One region of the Lelliottia sp. EB106-05-01-XG201 genome, then DNA from elsewhere that is predicted to be linked to it. Evidence: predicted binding sites of a transcription regulator. Region 1 holds the regulator's gene; the other holds the start of a gene.
What was found. The regulator LexA, encoded in region 1, represses DNA repair genes until DNA is damaged. The targets are predictions, from matches to a motif close to TNCTGTATGTACATACAGNA.
Positions count from the first base shown of each region.

Region 2: the regulator LexA is predicted to act here: its motif matches at 4,196-4,215, upstream of dinB (DNA polymerase IV).

Region 1 covers NZ_JBYTDV010000001.1:304,900-312,737, forward strand. Annotated here, with positions in the region: gene ubiC (chorismate lyase) at 1-204, shown strand, start outside; gene ubiA (4-hydroxybenzoate octaprenyltransferase) at 217-1,086, shown strand; gene plsB (glycerol-3-phosphate 1-O-acyltransferase PlsB) at 1,177-3,597, opposite strand; gene AC3WS9_RS01395 (diacylglycerol kinase) at 3,752-4,120, shown strand; gene lexA (transcriptional repressor LexA) at 4,230-4,838, shown strand; gene dinF (MATE family efflux transporter DinF) at 4,905-6,224, shown strand; gene AC3WS9_RS01410 (CsbD family protein) at 6,370-6,579, shown strand; gene zur (zinc uptake transcriptional repressor Zur) at 6,648-7,163, opposite strand; gene AC3WS9_RS01420 (cupin domain-containing protein) at 7,280-7,768, shown strand.
Region 2 covers NZ_JBYTDV010000001.1:3,732,212-3,740,049, forward strand. Annotated here, with positions in the region: gene frsA (esterase FrsA) at 1-730, opposite strand, end outside; gene gpt (xanthine phosphoribosyltransferase) at 840-1,298, opposite strand; gene pepD (cytosol nonspecific dipeptidase) at 1,557-3,014, shown strand; gene dinB (DNA polymerase IV) at 3,120-4,178, opposite strand; gene dpaA (peptidoglycan meso-diaminopimelic acid protein amidase) at 4,454-5,194, shown strand; gene AC3WS9_RS17485 (class II glutamine amidotransferase) at 5,165-5,932, opposite strand; gene lpcA (D-sedoheptulose 7-phosphate isomerase) at 5,978-6,556, opposite strand; gene fadE (acyl-CoA dehydrogenase FadE) at 6,794-7,838, shown strand, end outside.

The sequences.
Region 1 (7,838 bases):
ACCCTGTGCGGCCCGGAGCTGGCGCTGCAACAGTTGGGCAAAACCCCGCTGGGACGTTATCTTTTCACGTCGTCTGAGCTCACCCGTGATTTTATTGAGATTGGTCGCGATGCAGACCTGTGGGGACGCCGTTCCCGCCTGCGCTTAAGCGGCAAGCCGCTCATGCTGACAGAACTCTTTTTGCCTGCATCGCCGTTGTACTAAGAGGATTTGAAAATGGAGTGGAGTCTGACGCAGGACAAGCTGCTGGCTTTTCACCGCTTGATGCGCACCGATAAACCCATCGGCACTTTTTTGCTGCTGTGGCCAACGCTATGGGCGCTGTGGGTTGCCACCCCAGGTTTGCCGCCGCTGTGGATCCTGGCGGTGTTTGTGGCCGGCGTCTGGCTGATGCGTGCTGCGGGCTGTGTGGTGAACGATTATGCCGACCGCAAATTTGACGGTCACGTGAAACGCACCGCTAACCGCCCGATGCCGAGCGGCCAGGTCTCGGAGAAAGAGGCCCGCACGCTGTTTGTGGTGCTGGTATTACTCGCTTTCCTGCTGGTCTTAACGCTTAACACCATGACGATTTTGCTCTCGGTGGCGGCACTGGCGCTGGCGTGGGTTTATCCGTTTATGAAGCGCTATACCCATCTGCCGCAGGTGGTGCTGGGCGCGGCCTTCGGCTGGTCGATCCCGATGGCGTTCGCCGCCGTCAGCGAATCCGTCCCCTTAAGCTGCTGGCTAATGTTCCTCGCCAACATCCTGTGGGCCGTGGCGTATGACACACAGTACGCCATGGTGGACCGCGATGACGATCTGAAAATTGGCATCAAATCGACGGCGATTCTGTTTGGTCGTCACGATAAGCTGATCATCGGAATTTTGCAGGTCGCCGTGTTAGGGCTGATGGTACTGATTGGCTATCTGAACGCCCTGAACTGGGAGTTTTACTGGTCGGTGCTGGTGGCGGGAATGCTGTTTGTGTATCAGCAGAAGCTGATTGCCAACCGCGAGCGTGAAGCCTGTTTCAAAGCATTTTTGAATAATAACTACGTTGGCCTGGTGCTGTTTTTGGGGCTGGCGATGAGTTACTTTGCCTGAAAAAAAGCCCGGTGGCGCTACGCTTACCGGGCCTACATGTTGTGCTAAATCGTAGGCCGGGTAAGGCGAAGCCGCCACCCGGCTTTTTTATTACTCGTCCTGCGTCGCACTCTCAATCGTCAAACGCACATCAGACGTAATCAACTCCGCCAGCATCTGGTAAACCCGCATCGTCTCTTCAGGTTCCGCATCGCCGGTATCGCTGATATAGCCTTCATCACGCAACGTCAGCACCAGAGAGCTGAACACCGCTTTATCGAAGAACTCTGGCGCGTTAATGCCGTGCAGCACGGACAGACGCTGAGCCAGGGTGCGGCTCTCTTTTTCCAGGGTTCCACGGTTGATGGACGGGTTCGCGCTCAGCAGCCAGAAGGTGATGGCGTAGCGCTGCAACGTCTCGCGCGCACCGGCGGCCAGCAGCTGCAGGGTACGGGAGCGCGACGGATTGATATGCAGCTCATCGTCTTTCACCGCGATCAGACCCTGACGTAGCAGCTCGGCGGTCAGTTTATCCAGCTCGATCGCCAGCTCTTCGTTGCTCCAGCTCAGGAACAGCTCGGCTTTCAGCATCGGATAGAGCGTCTCAACGTGACGCAGCAGTTCCTGACGGGAAATACGGCGGTGCTGAGTGATGATCGCCGCCATCAGGGACGGCAGCATCAGCATATGAGCGATGTTGTTGCGATAGTAGGTCATCAGCACCGCCTGCTCGCGCGGCAGAATGATGATGTCACCGATCGTATCTTTCTCGACTTCGAACTTGTTCATCTGCAGCGCGTGGTCGATCAGCTGACCGGCGGTCGCAGATGGAACGGTAGAGTCGGCGGAATACGGGACATTACGCATAATGTCCAGGTAGCAATCGAGCTGCTCGGTCAGCTGTTCGCGCGTCAGTGAACGCTGACGAGACGCCAGCAGCGCCGTGACGCACAGGTTCATGGCGTTAGCTGCACCGGCGTTGTTAATACGCACCATCAGATCGGCGGCGATGTTATTCACCGTCGGCGTCAGCCAGGCTGGGCGAATCGCTTCGATTGGGTCGATAGACTCGCGCCACTCGGGAACGTGCTGATTCAGGTAGGTCATGAGCGGCAGCGGCTCGCCAAAGTTGACGTAGCCCTGACCGAGATTACGCAGCTTGCTCAGGCCTTTCAGCATCTGAGGCAGGCTCTCTTTCTCTTTGGTCGCGCCGCGCAGCTCTTTGGCGTATGTGCCCACTTCCATCACGTGCTCGTAACCGATGTAGATCGGCACCAGCGTAATAGGGCGCGTACCGCCGCGCAGCATCGCCTGAATGGTCATCGACAGGGTGCCGGTTTTCGGGTCAAGCAGACGGCCCGTACGAGAACGGCCACCTTCGACGAAATACTCAACGGAATAGCCGCGGCTGAACAGCTCGCCCAGATATTCGCGGAACACCGTGGAGTAGAGCTTGTTGCCCTTGAAGGTACGACGAATAAAGAACGCACCCAGACGGCGGAAAATCGGGCCGGCTGGCCAGAAGTTCAGGTTGATACCGGCGGCGATGTGCGGTGGCACCAGTCCCTGATGATAAAGGACGTAGGACAGCAGCAGATAGTCCATGTGGCTGCGGTGGCAAGGCACATAGACAATCTCGTGGCCGTCGTGGGCCAGCTGGCGCACGCGCTCGGCGTTGTGGACGTTAATCCCCTGATAGAGACGGTTCCAGGTGAAGCTCAGGATACGGTCGGAGAGGCGGATCATCTCGTAGGAGAAGTTGGCCGCAATCTCTTCCATCAGGGCAATCGCGTTCTGCTGGGCTTTCTCGTGAGAGATTTTCTTGCTGCGCGCTTCGTCTTCGACGGCGCGAGCAATGGCTTTCGAGGCCAGCAGTTTGTTGAACAGATCCTGACGCGCAGGCAGACGCGGGCCAACGGCCGCCAGACGCTGACGGGCGAAGTGCATACGCGCCACGCGAGCCAGTTTCTGGGCAATAATCTTGTCCGTGCCGTGTTCATCCGCCATGCGGCGCAGCGAAACGGAAGGGGAGAAACGCACAAAGCTGTCGCGCCCCAGCCATGAGACGGCAAAGAATTTCTGAATACCATTCAGCATGCGCAGCGGCGGGTTCTCTTCGCCTTTCTGACGTCCAGGACGACGACCAAACATCACCGACACCGGCACCATCTGGACATCCAGGCTGGGGTTGCTGCGGTGCAGATCGAGATAGTCATGGAATAGCTTAATCGACTCTTCTTTCGGCGTGTAATAGGTGAACACGCGCGGCCCGCCGTGAATAAACACGTAGCGCGGCAGCAGCGTTCCGTCGACCTCAAGGGGTTCGAGCGGATCGGGTAAGTCGTGCGCCAGACACTGGGCGCGCAGCGTCAGTAAGTCTGCCTTCGAGTTATAAGGCAAAACGTACATAATTGGGCGCGAGGTATCGAGCCCTAATTCCAGCGCGGGTTCCGCCGGGATAGACTTACTTTTTACCAGGACGCTTAATGGTAAATTAAGTAATTTGTAGTAAATTCGTGGCCAGCCGGACATAAACGATGTAAAGCCTCTGGTTAATAATGCAAATGCGGCGCAAGGATAACAGAAAGCGCGCAAAATTTCTGTTGTTACCGGTCATACTTCAGGCTGCATGGCAATGCGCTACAGCTATAGTTACTGACGCTAAATCTAAGAAAAGGTTCTTTTAATGGCCAATAATACCACTGGGTTAACCCGAATCATCAAAGCTGCCGGATATTCATGGAAAGGTTTCCGCGCCGCATGGATCAATGAAGCTGCGTTTCGCCAGGAGGGGGTTGCCGCCGTCGTCGCGGTGATCATCGCCTGTTTCCTCGATGTTGATCCTATTACCCGCGTGCTTCTCATTGGTTCAGTCCTTCTGGTGATGATAGTGGAAATTCTGAACAGTGCTATCGAAGCGGTGGTGGATCGCATCGGGTCTGATTTCCACGAACTCTCGGGCCGCGCAAAAGATATGGGCTCTGCCGCCGTGCTGCTGGCGATTATCATCGCTGCCATCACCTGGATCACGCTTCTTTGGTCACATTTTCGATAAGCCTTCAGGAATCGAATAAGTCTCTGGTTTTTTGTGCAGTTTTTGATTCCAAAATCACCTTTGACTGTATATACTCACAGCATAACTGTATATACACCCAGGGGGCGGAATGAAAGCGTTAACGGCCAGACAGCAAGAGGTGTTCGATCTTATTCGGGATCACATCAGCCAGACGGGAATGCCACCAACGCGTGCGGAAATCGCGCAGCGTCTGGGCTTCCGTTCTCCAAATGCCGCTGAAGAGCACCTCAAAGCGCTGGCGCGTAAAGGCGTCCTTGAGATTGTTTCGGGTGCGTCACGCGGCATTCGCCTGCTGGTGGAAGAAGAAGAGGGTCTGCCACTGGTGGGCCGTGTCGCAGCGGGTGAGCCTCTGCTGGCACAGCAACACATTGAAGGGCATTACCAGGTCGATCCGGCGATGTTCAAACCGAGTGCTGATTTCCTGCTGCGCGTCAGCGGGATGTCCATGAAAGACATCGGCATTCTGGACGGCGATTTGCTGGCGGTTCACAAAACCCAGGATGTGCGTAACGGCCAGGTTGTGGTTGCGCGCATCGACGACGAAGTGACCGTGAAGCGCCTGAAAAAACAGGGCAACACGGTACAGCTGCTGCCAGAAAACAGCGAGTTCTCCCCGATTGTGGTCGATCTCCGCGAACAGGCTTTCTCCATCGAAGGTCTGGCTGTGGGCGTGATCCGCAACGGCGAATGGCTGTAATGTCTCTCTGACAGGCTGCGGTCTTTCCGCAGCCTGACTGTCTCTTATCTTTCCCGGTACTTTCTCATGTCTCTGCTGACTCCCTCAGACAAGGCATTGTGGCGTCTTGCGCTGCCGATGATTTTCTCCAATATCACCGTTCCCCTGCTAGGGCTGGTCGATACGGCGGTGATTGGCCATCTGGATTCCCCTGTTTATCTCGGCGGCGTGGCCATCGGCGCGACGGCGACCAGTTTCCTCTTTATGCTGCTGCTCTTTTTACGCATGAGCACCACCGGGCTGACGGCCCAGGCATTTGGCGCCAAAGATCCGGTTCGTCTGGCTCGTGCGCTGGTCCAGCCGCTAATTCTTGCGCTCGGCGCAGGGCTGCTGATTGTGCTGCTGCGTACGCCGCTGATCGATTTGGCGCTGCACGTGGTCGGCGGCAGTGAAGCCGTGCTCGAACAGGCGCGACGTTTCCTTGAAATCCGCTGGCTCAGCGCCCCGGCGTCGCTGGCAAACCTCGTTTTGCTCGGCTGGCTGCTCGGCGTACAGTACGCCCGCGCGCCGGTGATCCTGCTGGTGGTGGGAAACCTGCTCAATATCGTGCTCGATCTGTGGCTGGTGATGGGCCTGCACATGAACGTGCAGGGGGCCGCGCTGGCGACCGTCGTCGCGGAATACGGCACCTTCTTCATCGGCCTGTGGATGGTGAAACGCGTGCTGGTGATGCGTGGCATCACACTCGCGATGCTGAAAACCGCCTGGCACGGCAATATCCGCAAACTGCTGGCGCTTAACCGCGACATCATGCTGCGTTCGCTGCTGCTGCAACTCTGCTTTGGCGCGCTAACGGTATTTGGTGCGCGGCTCGGGCCGGAGATCGTGGCGGTGAACGCGGTCCTCATGACCTTGCTGACCTTCACCGCCTACGCGCTGGACGGGTTTGCCTATGCGGTTGAAGCCCATTCAGGGCAGGCGTATGGTGCGCGCGAGACGGGGCAGTTGCAGGAGGTGTGGCGGGCGGCCTGTCGGCAGTCGGGACTGGTGGCACTATGCTTCGCGCTCGTCTACGCTTTGTTCGGAACGAATATTGTGGCGCTCTTAACCTCGCTGCCTGAGCTGCGCGAGCTAGCAAATCACTACATTCTCTGGCAGGTCGTTTTACCGGTGGTGGGGGTGTGGTGCTACTTGCTCGACGGCATGTTTATCGGTGCGACGCGCGGGGCTGAGATGCGAAACAGCATGGCGGTCGCGGCGGCCGGTTTTGCCCTGACACTTTTCACGCTGCCCTGGCTTGGCAATCACGGTTTGTGGCTGGCCCTGGCGGTGTTCCTCGCTCTGCGCGGCCTCTCTCTGGCGGTGATCTGGCGGCGTCACTGGCGCAATAATACCTGGTTTGCGTAGTGGCTTCGTTTGACGAAACGGTTAAAGATTCTGAATCTCTCAACGTCTGCCAAATCCTTATCTACAATTAATATCACGTCCAGCAGAAATGAACGTAACGGACGACACGAATTTTACGTGATAACCGAACGATGAGGATATGATTATGAATAAAGACGAAATCGGCGGTAACTGGAAACAGTTCAAAGGTAAAGCGAAAGAACAGTGGGGTAAACTGACCGATGATGACGTGACCGTCATTGAAGGTAAACGCGAACAGCTGGTCGGTAAGATTCAGGAACGCTACGGCTACGCGAAAGATCAGGCGGAAAAAGAGGTTGTTGACTGGGAAAAACGCAACGACTACCGCTGGTAACAGAGTTCTACCCGTTGTACACGGAAGTACAATCCCTGAGGGCGGCCTAACAGCCGCCCGCTTTGTTTTTAGCGCGGTTTTTTCTTCACTAAAATGGAGTGATCGTGCTGGCACTCGCCCTGATGGCGACAGGCTTCCACTTCGACACACGCCGAGCACAACCCGTGCGCTTCAATCACGTTATGGCGCAGGGCAAAGCCCATTTTTGCCGCCAGCGAATGCATAATGTCTTCCACGCCTTCCGCCCCTTCTTCTTTGACCGCACCGCAGCGATCGCAGATAAACATGGCCGAAGTGTGCGTTGGCTGATCGAACAGATGGCACAGCACGTAGCTGTTTGTCGACTCGACCTTATGAACAAACCCTTGTTCCAGCAGGAAATCCAGCGCACGATAGACCGTTGGCGGTTTCGCCTGGGGCTCGCTTTCGCGCAGCAGGTCGAGCAGATCGTAGGCGCTGATGGCACCGCGCTGCAGGCTCATCAGACGTAACACTTCAAGGCGCTGCGGGGTCAGGCGCACATTGCGTTCAGCGCAGAGCTTTTCAGCTTGCGCCAGCAGATCTTGCATCGTGGTCTTGTCCATGTCGCACCTCGGAGTATGGAGTCTGGAAAACCCTCACTTTACCATGTTCTGCTGAAAACGCCGAGATCCGCCACGGTGTGCTATACCTGACGCATCGAAACAAGGGAATAAACAGAATGAAAAGACCTGACTGCATCCGACACTGGCGCGACGTCGAAGGTGCCGACGATTCGACTTACCCGGACAGTGACGAACTCTTTGCTATCGGCGCGCCGCTGGCCCGAAAACTGGGGCTGGGGCGGATCGGTATTCACCATGAACGCCTGCCGCCGGGCCGTCGCACTTCCTATCCCCACGCCGAAAGCGACGAAGAGGAGTTTATCTTCGTGATTGAAGGGCATCCGCAGGCATGGATTAACGGTTATTTATGGAAACTTGAGCCGGGCGACAGCGTCGGTTTTCCGGCCGGAACCGGGGTCTGCCACACCTTTATCAACAACACCGAGGAAGAGGTTCGGCTGCTGGTCGTGGGCGAGGCGAACAAAAAACACAACCGCATCTATTACCCGCTCAATCCGGTGTATGCCGCCACCCGAGAGGACCGCTGGGTGGACCATCCCCCGCAGTTTTTTGGCCCGCATGACGGAAAACCTGGGCGAAAATAATTTCCTCTTCTATAAATATTGAGGGCCGTCACAAATTACAACAGGCCAGCCGGAAGATTTAACTTAAGGA
Region 2 (7,838 bases), 3.4 Mb from region 1:
CCTGCGTCAGCTTCCACTTCGAGGAAAAACCGATCGACGGCATATCCAGCGTCAGCATCGCGACCCCTTTTGGTGCGAAGTAGCGCTCAAACAGGCTGAAATAATCAATTTGCAGAGAGTCCAGACCACCGCACATCATCACCGTCGGGAACGGGCCTTCGCCTGGCGGCATGTGCAGGAATCCAGTGACCGGCGCGCCGCCGGGAATGGTGAACTCGATTTCGCGGACGTTGCACGGCAAACGCTGGGCGGCTTCTTCATACGCGCGATTCGCCAGCGCCTGCGCCTGTTCCGCGAGGTCGTCGCCCTTCAGATGTGGATAAGCAGCGATGCTGTAGAGGTTGGCGGCGTGGAGCCAGTGCTTGCCGCTGAGGGTTTGGTCCTGCTCCTGGGAGGCTTTTTGCTGCCAAATCATCGCCTGAGAGGCCCACTCGTAGATCCAGTTGCCGCCGCGATAACCGACCACCGTATCGTAGAGATCGCTGTCGGTGCGATCGGCCTCGCTCATGACGATGCGCGCCTGCACGTCGAGAATTTCACGGGCATCAATGCCGCGCCAAATCCACATCAGACGGTTAATCATGCGATACCAGTGCGGCACGTTTTTGCCGTCCAGGGCGGACTGCACAGCAGGCTGAGTGCCAGGGTTGAAGCGACGAACAAGCGTCGACGTTTCCGGGTGTTTGAAACGAGGTTTGAACAGGGTTTCGCTAAGATTCGCCTGGGTCATTGCGCGCTGCCTCCATGATTACGTCACATAGAGTCCATTGTAACGCGCTGGAGGCTAAAAAAAACAACGCCCGGCATCACCGGGCGTTAAAAATAATTTCGTTCTGTCATTAACGGCCAGAAATCGGCGGCACGAAGACCACGCCCATATCCCACGGCTGCTCAATCCAGGTGTCCTGCGGGATGTCGATCACGTAGTCGTCAACCAGCGGCTTACCAGCCGGTTTGGCGAAGATGGTGACGAAATGCGCTTTTGGATACATATCGCGGATCGCAACCGCGGTACCGCCGGTGTCCACCAGATCGTCGATGACGATGAAGCCTTCGCCGTCGCCTTCAGCGCGTTTCAGCACGGTCAGCTCGCGCTGGTTATCGTGGTCATAGCTGGAGATGCAGACGGTATCGACATGGCGAATACCCAGTTCACGCGCCAGCAGTGCGCCCGGTACCAGACCGCCACGGCTCACGGCAATAATGCCTTTCCACTGTTCAGAAGGCATCAGGCGTGCAGCCAGTTTGCGCGCGTGAATCTGCAACATGTCCCAGGTGACGACGTATTTTTCGCTCATGTGATGTCCCAGCCTGTTTATATACGGCTTAAAAAGTGTTCGAAGGGGAAATAGGTTGCGCGAGATTATAGAGATCTGACGCACTAAAAACCAGTGTTAAGCGGCCCAGCGGGGAGTTTTTACTTGCTTTATGCTAGCAGCGGACGGAGAAAGTGGTATTCTCAACCTCATCTCGCAAGCCCGACTTGTGCTGACTATCACCCTGCTAACCCTGTGACCTGCAAGCTTGTTTGCAGCGCCACGACAAGGAGACTTATCGTGTCTGAACTGTCTCAATTATCTCCACAGCCGCTGTGGGATATTTTTGCCAAAATCTGTTCCATTCCTCACCCTTCCTATCACGAAGAACAGCTTGCCGAACATATTATGGGCTGGGCGAAGGAAAAAGGCCTGCACGCGGAGCGTGACCAGGTAGGCAATATTCTGATTCGTAAAGCGGCTACCGCAGGTATGGAAAACCGCAAACCGGTTGTGCTTCAGGCGCACCTGGATATGGTCCCGCAGAAAAACAACGACACCGACCACGACTTCACTAAAGATCCTATTCAGCCGTACATCGACGGCGAATGGGTGAAAGCACGCGGCACGACGCTGGGTGCGGATAACGGTATCGGTATGGCCTCCGCGCTGGCGGTGCTGGCTGACGATAGCGTTGAGCACGGCCCGCTGGAAGTGCTGCTGACCATGACCGAAGAAGCCGGGATGGACGGCGCGTTTGGTCTGCAGGCCAACTGGCTGCAGGCTGATATCCTGATCAACACCGACTCTGAAGAAGAGGGTGAGATCTACATGGGTTGCGCCGGTGGTATTGATTTCATCTCTACCCTGCCGCTGACTCGTGAAGCCATTCCTGCTGGTTTCCAGACCTTCAAGCTGACGCTGAAAGGGCTGAAAGGCGGCCACTCCGGTGGTGATATCCATTTGGGTCTGGGCAACGCCAACAAACTGCTGGCGCGCTTCCTGGCCGGTCACGCGGCCGAGCTGGATCTGCGTCTGGTCGACTTCAACGGCGGTACGCTGCGTAACGCGATCCCACGTGAAGCCTTCGCGACCGTGGCGGTCCCGGCAAATAAAGCCGACGAGCTGAAAAACCTGGCGAACGTCTACCTGGATATCCTGAAAAACGAACTGTCGATCAAAGAGAAAAACCTGACCGTGGTTCTGGAATCCGTCACCAGCGATAAAGCCGCGCTGACGACTCAGTCTCGCGACAGCTTTGTCCAGCTGCTGAACGCCACGCCAAACGGCGTGATCCGCAACTCTGACGTGGCGAAAGGCGTGGTGGAAACCTCCCTGAACGTCGGCGTGGTGACCATGACTGACGACAGCGCAGAAATCATCTGCCTGATCCGTTCGCTTATCGATAGCGGTAAAGAGTATGTGGTGAGCATGCTGGAATCTCTGGGCAAACTGTCTGGCGCGAAAACCTCCGCCAAGGGCAGCTACCCGGGCTGGCAGCCAGACGCGACCTCTCCGGTCATGGCGCTGGTGCGTGAAACCTATCAGCGTCTGTTCAACAGCACGCCGAACATTCAGGTGATCCACGCGGGTCTGGAGTGCGGTCTGTTCAAGAAACCGTACCCGGATATGGACATGGTCTCCATTGGGCCGACCATTACTGGTCCGCACTCTCCGGACGAGCAGGTGCATATCGAAAGCGTGGGCCACTACTGGACGCTGCTGACCGAACTGCTGAAATCGATTCCGGCTAAGTAAGTTGCTAGTGGGGATGGGTGCGGTCTGATGCCCTCACCCCAACCCTCTCCCACGGGAGAGGGAGCTAAACGTAGGCCCGGTAAGCGTTAGCGCCACCGGGCTTTTTTACAGTCCCAGCACCAGCTGCCGCTCCAGCTGCGGGTCCAACAGCGTGACGTGCAACCCCACCAGCCTCACTCCCCTTCCCCCTCGACGCTCCTGCCAGGCTTTCTTGGCCGTTGCAATCAGATCGTCTTTATTCAGGCGCGGCCAGACGTGCTCCTGGGTGGTTTGCTGGAAGTCGTTAAACTTGAGTTTCACCCCCTGACGGGCAATTAGCAGGTCGGGTTTGACCTTCGCCAGCCGTCGTTCCAGCTCGGGATAGAGCTGCTCGACAATAATAGTTTCGCAGTCGTTCCACTCATGAATATCTTCCGCCAGGGTGCGTTCCACCCCCACGGATTTACGCAGGCGCTCGCTATTAATACTGCGCTCATCGATCCCCTGACTGCGCTCCCACAGCACCCGGCCAAACTTGCCAAAGCGTTTGAGGAGCATCGCCAGATCGCTGTTCTGCACGTCTTCACTGGTGCGCAGGCCGAGCGTCTCCAGTTTGGCGGCAGAAACTTTACCGACGCCGGGGATTTTGCCCAGCGGCAGCGTTTTCAAAAACGCCGGAACCTCATCGGGAGTGATGACATACTGCCCGTCCGGCTTGTTGAGATCTGAGGCAATTTTGGCGAGGAATTTGACCGGGGCGATGCCCGCGGAGGCCGTTAAGTTCAGCTCGTTAAAAATGGTCTGGCGGATCTCCTGCGCCATCAGCGTGGCCGAGCCGTGGCAGTGCACGCTGTCCGTGACGTCGAGATAGGCTTCGTCGAGGGAGAGCGGTTCGATGAGCGACGTATAGCGGGAGAAAATTTCGCGGATGTGGATCGAGGCCTCTTTATAGGCATCGAAGCGACCGGGCAAAAGAATCAGATGCGGGCAGAGTTTGAGGGCCATCGCCGTTGGCATGGCGCTGCGCACGCCAAATTTGCGCGCCGGATAGTTGGCGGTGCTGATCACGCCACGCTTAACGCGGCTGCCGCCAATAGCGATGGGGACATCCCGCAGCGCCGGATTATCACGCATCTCCACTGCGGCAAAAAAGCAGTCCATATCGACATGGATTATTTTGCGCATACTCAACCCTCACCTTTCACTGGATAAGTATACAGTTAAAGAATCAGAATTGAAAAGTATCACCATGTTCACATCACATACAATTTCGCAAAGTTCCTGGATTCAAACGCCGCCGGATAAGTTATAAATGCCAACTAATTTGTAAACTCATTAGTTCACTCTTGCGAAAAAATGCAGCGATGCTAATGTGAGCGCTCCTAATCCAGAGTATTCTGATTTCGGGTCTCTTTTGCCGTCCTGGCAAGTTGGTTTGGCTTTATCAAGGAACTTGTAGTATGCGTAAAATCGCATTGTTCATTGCGATGCTTCTGATCCCGTGTGTCTCGTTTGCAGGGCTGCTTGGCAGCAACAGCTCAACCACACCGGTCAGCAAAGAATATAAACAGCAATTAATGGGATCACCAGTTTATATTCAGATCTTCAAGGAAGAACGCACGCTCGATCTATTTGTCAAAATGGGCGAGACATATCAACTGCTTGATAGCTACAAAATCTGTAACTATTCCGGTGGCCTCGGCCCGAAACAACGTCAGGGTGATTTTAAAAGTCCTGAAGGTTTCTACACCGTTCAACGCAATCAGCTCAAACCCGACAGCCGCTTCTATAAAGCTATCAACATCGGCTTCCCGAACGCTTACGATCGGGCGCATGGTTACGAAGGTAAATACCTGATGATTCACGGTGCCTGCGTGTCCATTGGCTGCTACGCCATGACGGACAGCGGTATTGATGAGATTTTCCAGTTTGTCACCGGCGCGTTAGTCTTCGGCCAGTCGGGTGTTCAGGTCAGCATCTATCCGTTCCGCATGACCGATGCCAACATGGAGCGTCATAAGTACTCAACCTACGCGGATTTCTGGAAACAGCTGAAACCGGGGTATGACTACTTCCAGCAGACGCACAAACCGCCGACCGTCTCGGTCGCGGATGGTCGCTACATCGTCAGCAAACCGCTGAGTCATGAAGTCGTCCACCCGCAGCTGGCGTCAAACTACGCGGTTCCCGAGACAAAATAACGCCCACTCGCCTGGCATAATCTTTTGCCAGGTTTCATTCCCCGTCAGGGGCTGAGTGGCGATAACCGTGACCACATCGTCAGGTGTGGTTTCGGTTTGAAAATCAATTTCCACATCCTGATCCAGCAGCTTGGCCACACCAAAGGGCGCGCGTCGCGTGATCCAGAACAGATTAGTCGAGCAGAACGCCATCACGTAACGCCCATCCGACAGCAGCATATTAAACACGCCCTTCTCACGCAGCTCGCGGGCCAAAGTGCCGATGTATTTAAACACTGCCTCCATGTTGCCCGGCGTGCGCGGATAACGCTCCGTCAGCTTGTGCAGTAACCAGCAAAAGGCCTTCTCGCTGTCGGTTTCGCCCACCGGACGGAAATTCCCCGTCTCAAGCGATTTATACCCGGTCAGCTGCCCGTTATGGGCGTAGGTCCAGTTGCGGCCCCACAGCTCACGGGTAAACGGATGGGTATTTTCCAGCGCCACTTCGCCGCGGTTTGCCTGACGAATATGGGCGATCACCGAACGAGATTTTATCGGATAATCCTGCACCAGGCGGGCGATGGGAGAGTTGAAGCTGGGTTGCGGATCTTTGAACGTGCGACAGCCTTTGCCTTCGTAGAAGGTAATGCCCCAGCCGTCTTTATGCGGCCCGGTTCCTCCACCGCGCTGCACCAGCCCGGTGAAACTAAAGCAGATATCGGTTGGCACATTGGCGCTCATCCCGAGCAATTCGCACATACTTCACCTCCACAACAGCGGGGGCAAAATGCCCCCAGCGAAGACTTACTTAACCATCTCTTTTTCGATCAGCTGGATCAGGATATGGATCACTTTGATGTGAATTTCCTGAATACGGTCAGCATAACCAAAATGCGGCACACGGATTTCGATATCCGAGGTTCCCGCCATTTTGCCGCCATCTTTGCCGGTCAGGGTGATGACTTTCATCCCCTTCTCACGCGCGGCTTCAATCGCTTTGATCACGTTACCGGAGTTACCGGAGGTCGAGATGCCCAGCAGAACATCGCCTTCACGGCCTACCGCTTCAACGTAGCGCGAGAAAATATGATCGTAACCAAAGTCGTTACCCACGCAGGAGATGTGGCTCACGTCAGAAATCGCAATCGCCGGGTAGCCCGGACGGTTTTCGCGATAGCGACCGGTCAACTCTTCCGCGAAGTGCATGGCGTCGCAGTGGGAGCCGCCGTTACCGCAGGAAAGCACTTTGCCGCCAGCTTTGAAGCTGTCTGCCAGCAGAACCGCCGCACGCTGAATCGCGTGAATATTGGCTTCATCTTTCAGAAAGTTAGCCAGCGTTTCCGCAGCTTCGTTCAGTTCGTTACGAATAAGATCCTGGTACATGAGGATAATCCTTCAGTATTGATGAATAACAAACGGAGTGTACCGGATAGCAGTAAAACCGAGAAGCTAAAGCCATGCAAATCCTCCGGCGTTTTGATGATTCGTGCCTGCGAAAACCCGAACAATGTGAACCAGGTTGTAATTATTTTGTGAATGCATTGCTAAAAGAAATAACATCCACTACAACCATATCATCACAAGTGGTCAGACCTCCTACAAGCAAGGGAGCTTTTCTTTATGATGATTTTGAGCATTATCGCAACCGTTGTACTGCTCGGTGTGTTGTTCTATCACCGCGTAAGTTTAGTTCTGAGTAGCCTGATTCTGCTGGCCTGGACTGCCGCGCTTGGCCTCGCGGGTCTGTGGAATATCTGGCTTGTCCTGCCGCTGGCCATCATTCTGCTGCCGTTTAACGTCCCGGCGATGCGTAAGTCAATGATTTCTGCCCCGGTGTTCCGCGGCTTCCGTAAAGTGATGCCGCCGATGTCACGCACGGAAAAAGAGGCGATCGACGCGGGCACCACCTGGTGGGAAGGCGATCTGTTCCAGGGCAACCCGGACTGGAAAAAGCTGCATAACTACCCGCAGCCGCGCCTCACCGCCGAAGAACAAGCCTTTATTGATGGGCCGGTAGAAGAAGCGTGCCGCATGGCCAACGACTTCGAGATCACCCATGAAATGGCCGATCTGCCTCCTGAACTGTGGGCGTACCTGAAAGAGCATCGCTTCTTCGCGATGATCATCAAGAAAGAGTACGGCGGCCTGGAGTTTTCCGCTTACGCTCAGGCTCGCGTGCTGCAAAAACTGGCTGGCGTGTCAGGCATTCTGGCGATCACCGTCGGCGTACCTAACTCATTAGGCCCGGGTGAGCTGCTGCAACACTACGGCACCGAAGAGCAAAAAGATCACTATCTGCCGCGCCTGGCGCGTGGTCAGGAAATCCCGTGCTTCGCGCTGACAAGCCCCGAAGCGGGTTCAGATGCCGGTGCGATCCCGGATACCGGCGTCGTCTGTATGGGCGAGTGGCAGGGCCAGCAGGTGCTGGGCATGCGCCTTACCTGGAACAAGCGTTACATTACGCTGGCCCCTATCGCCACCGTACTGGGCCTGGCGTTCAAACTCTCTGACCCGGACAGACTGCTGGGCGACGAGGAAGATCTGGGCATCACCTGTGCGCTGATCCCGACCTCTACCCCAGGTGTTGAAATCGGTCGTCGTCACTTCCCGCTGAACGTGCCGTTCCAGAACGGCCCGACCCGCGGCCAAGATATCTTTGTGCCGA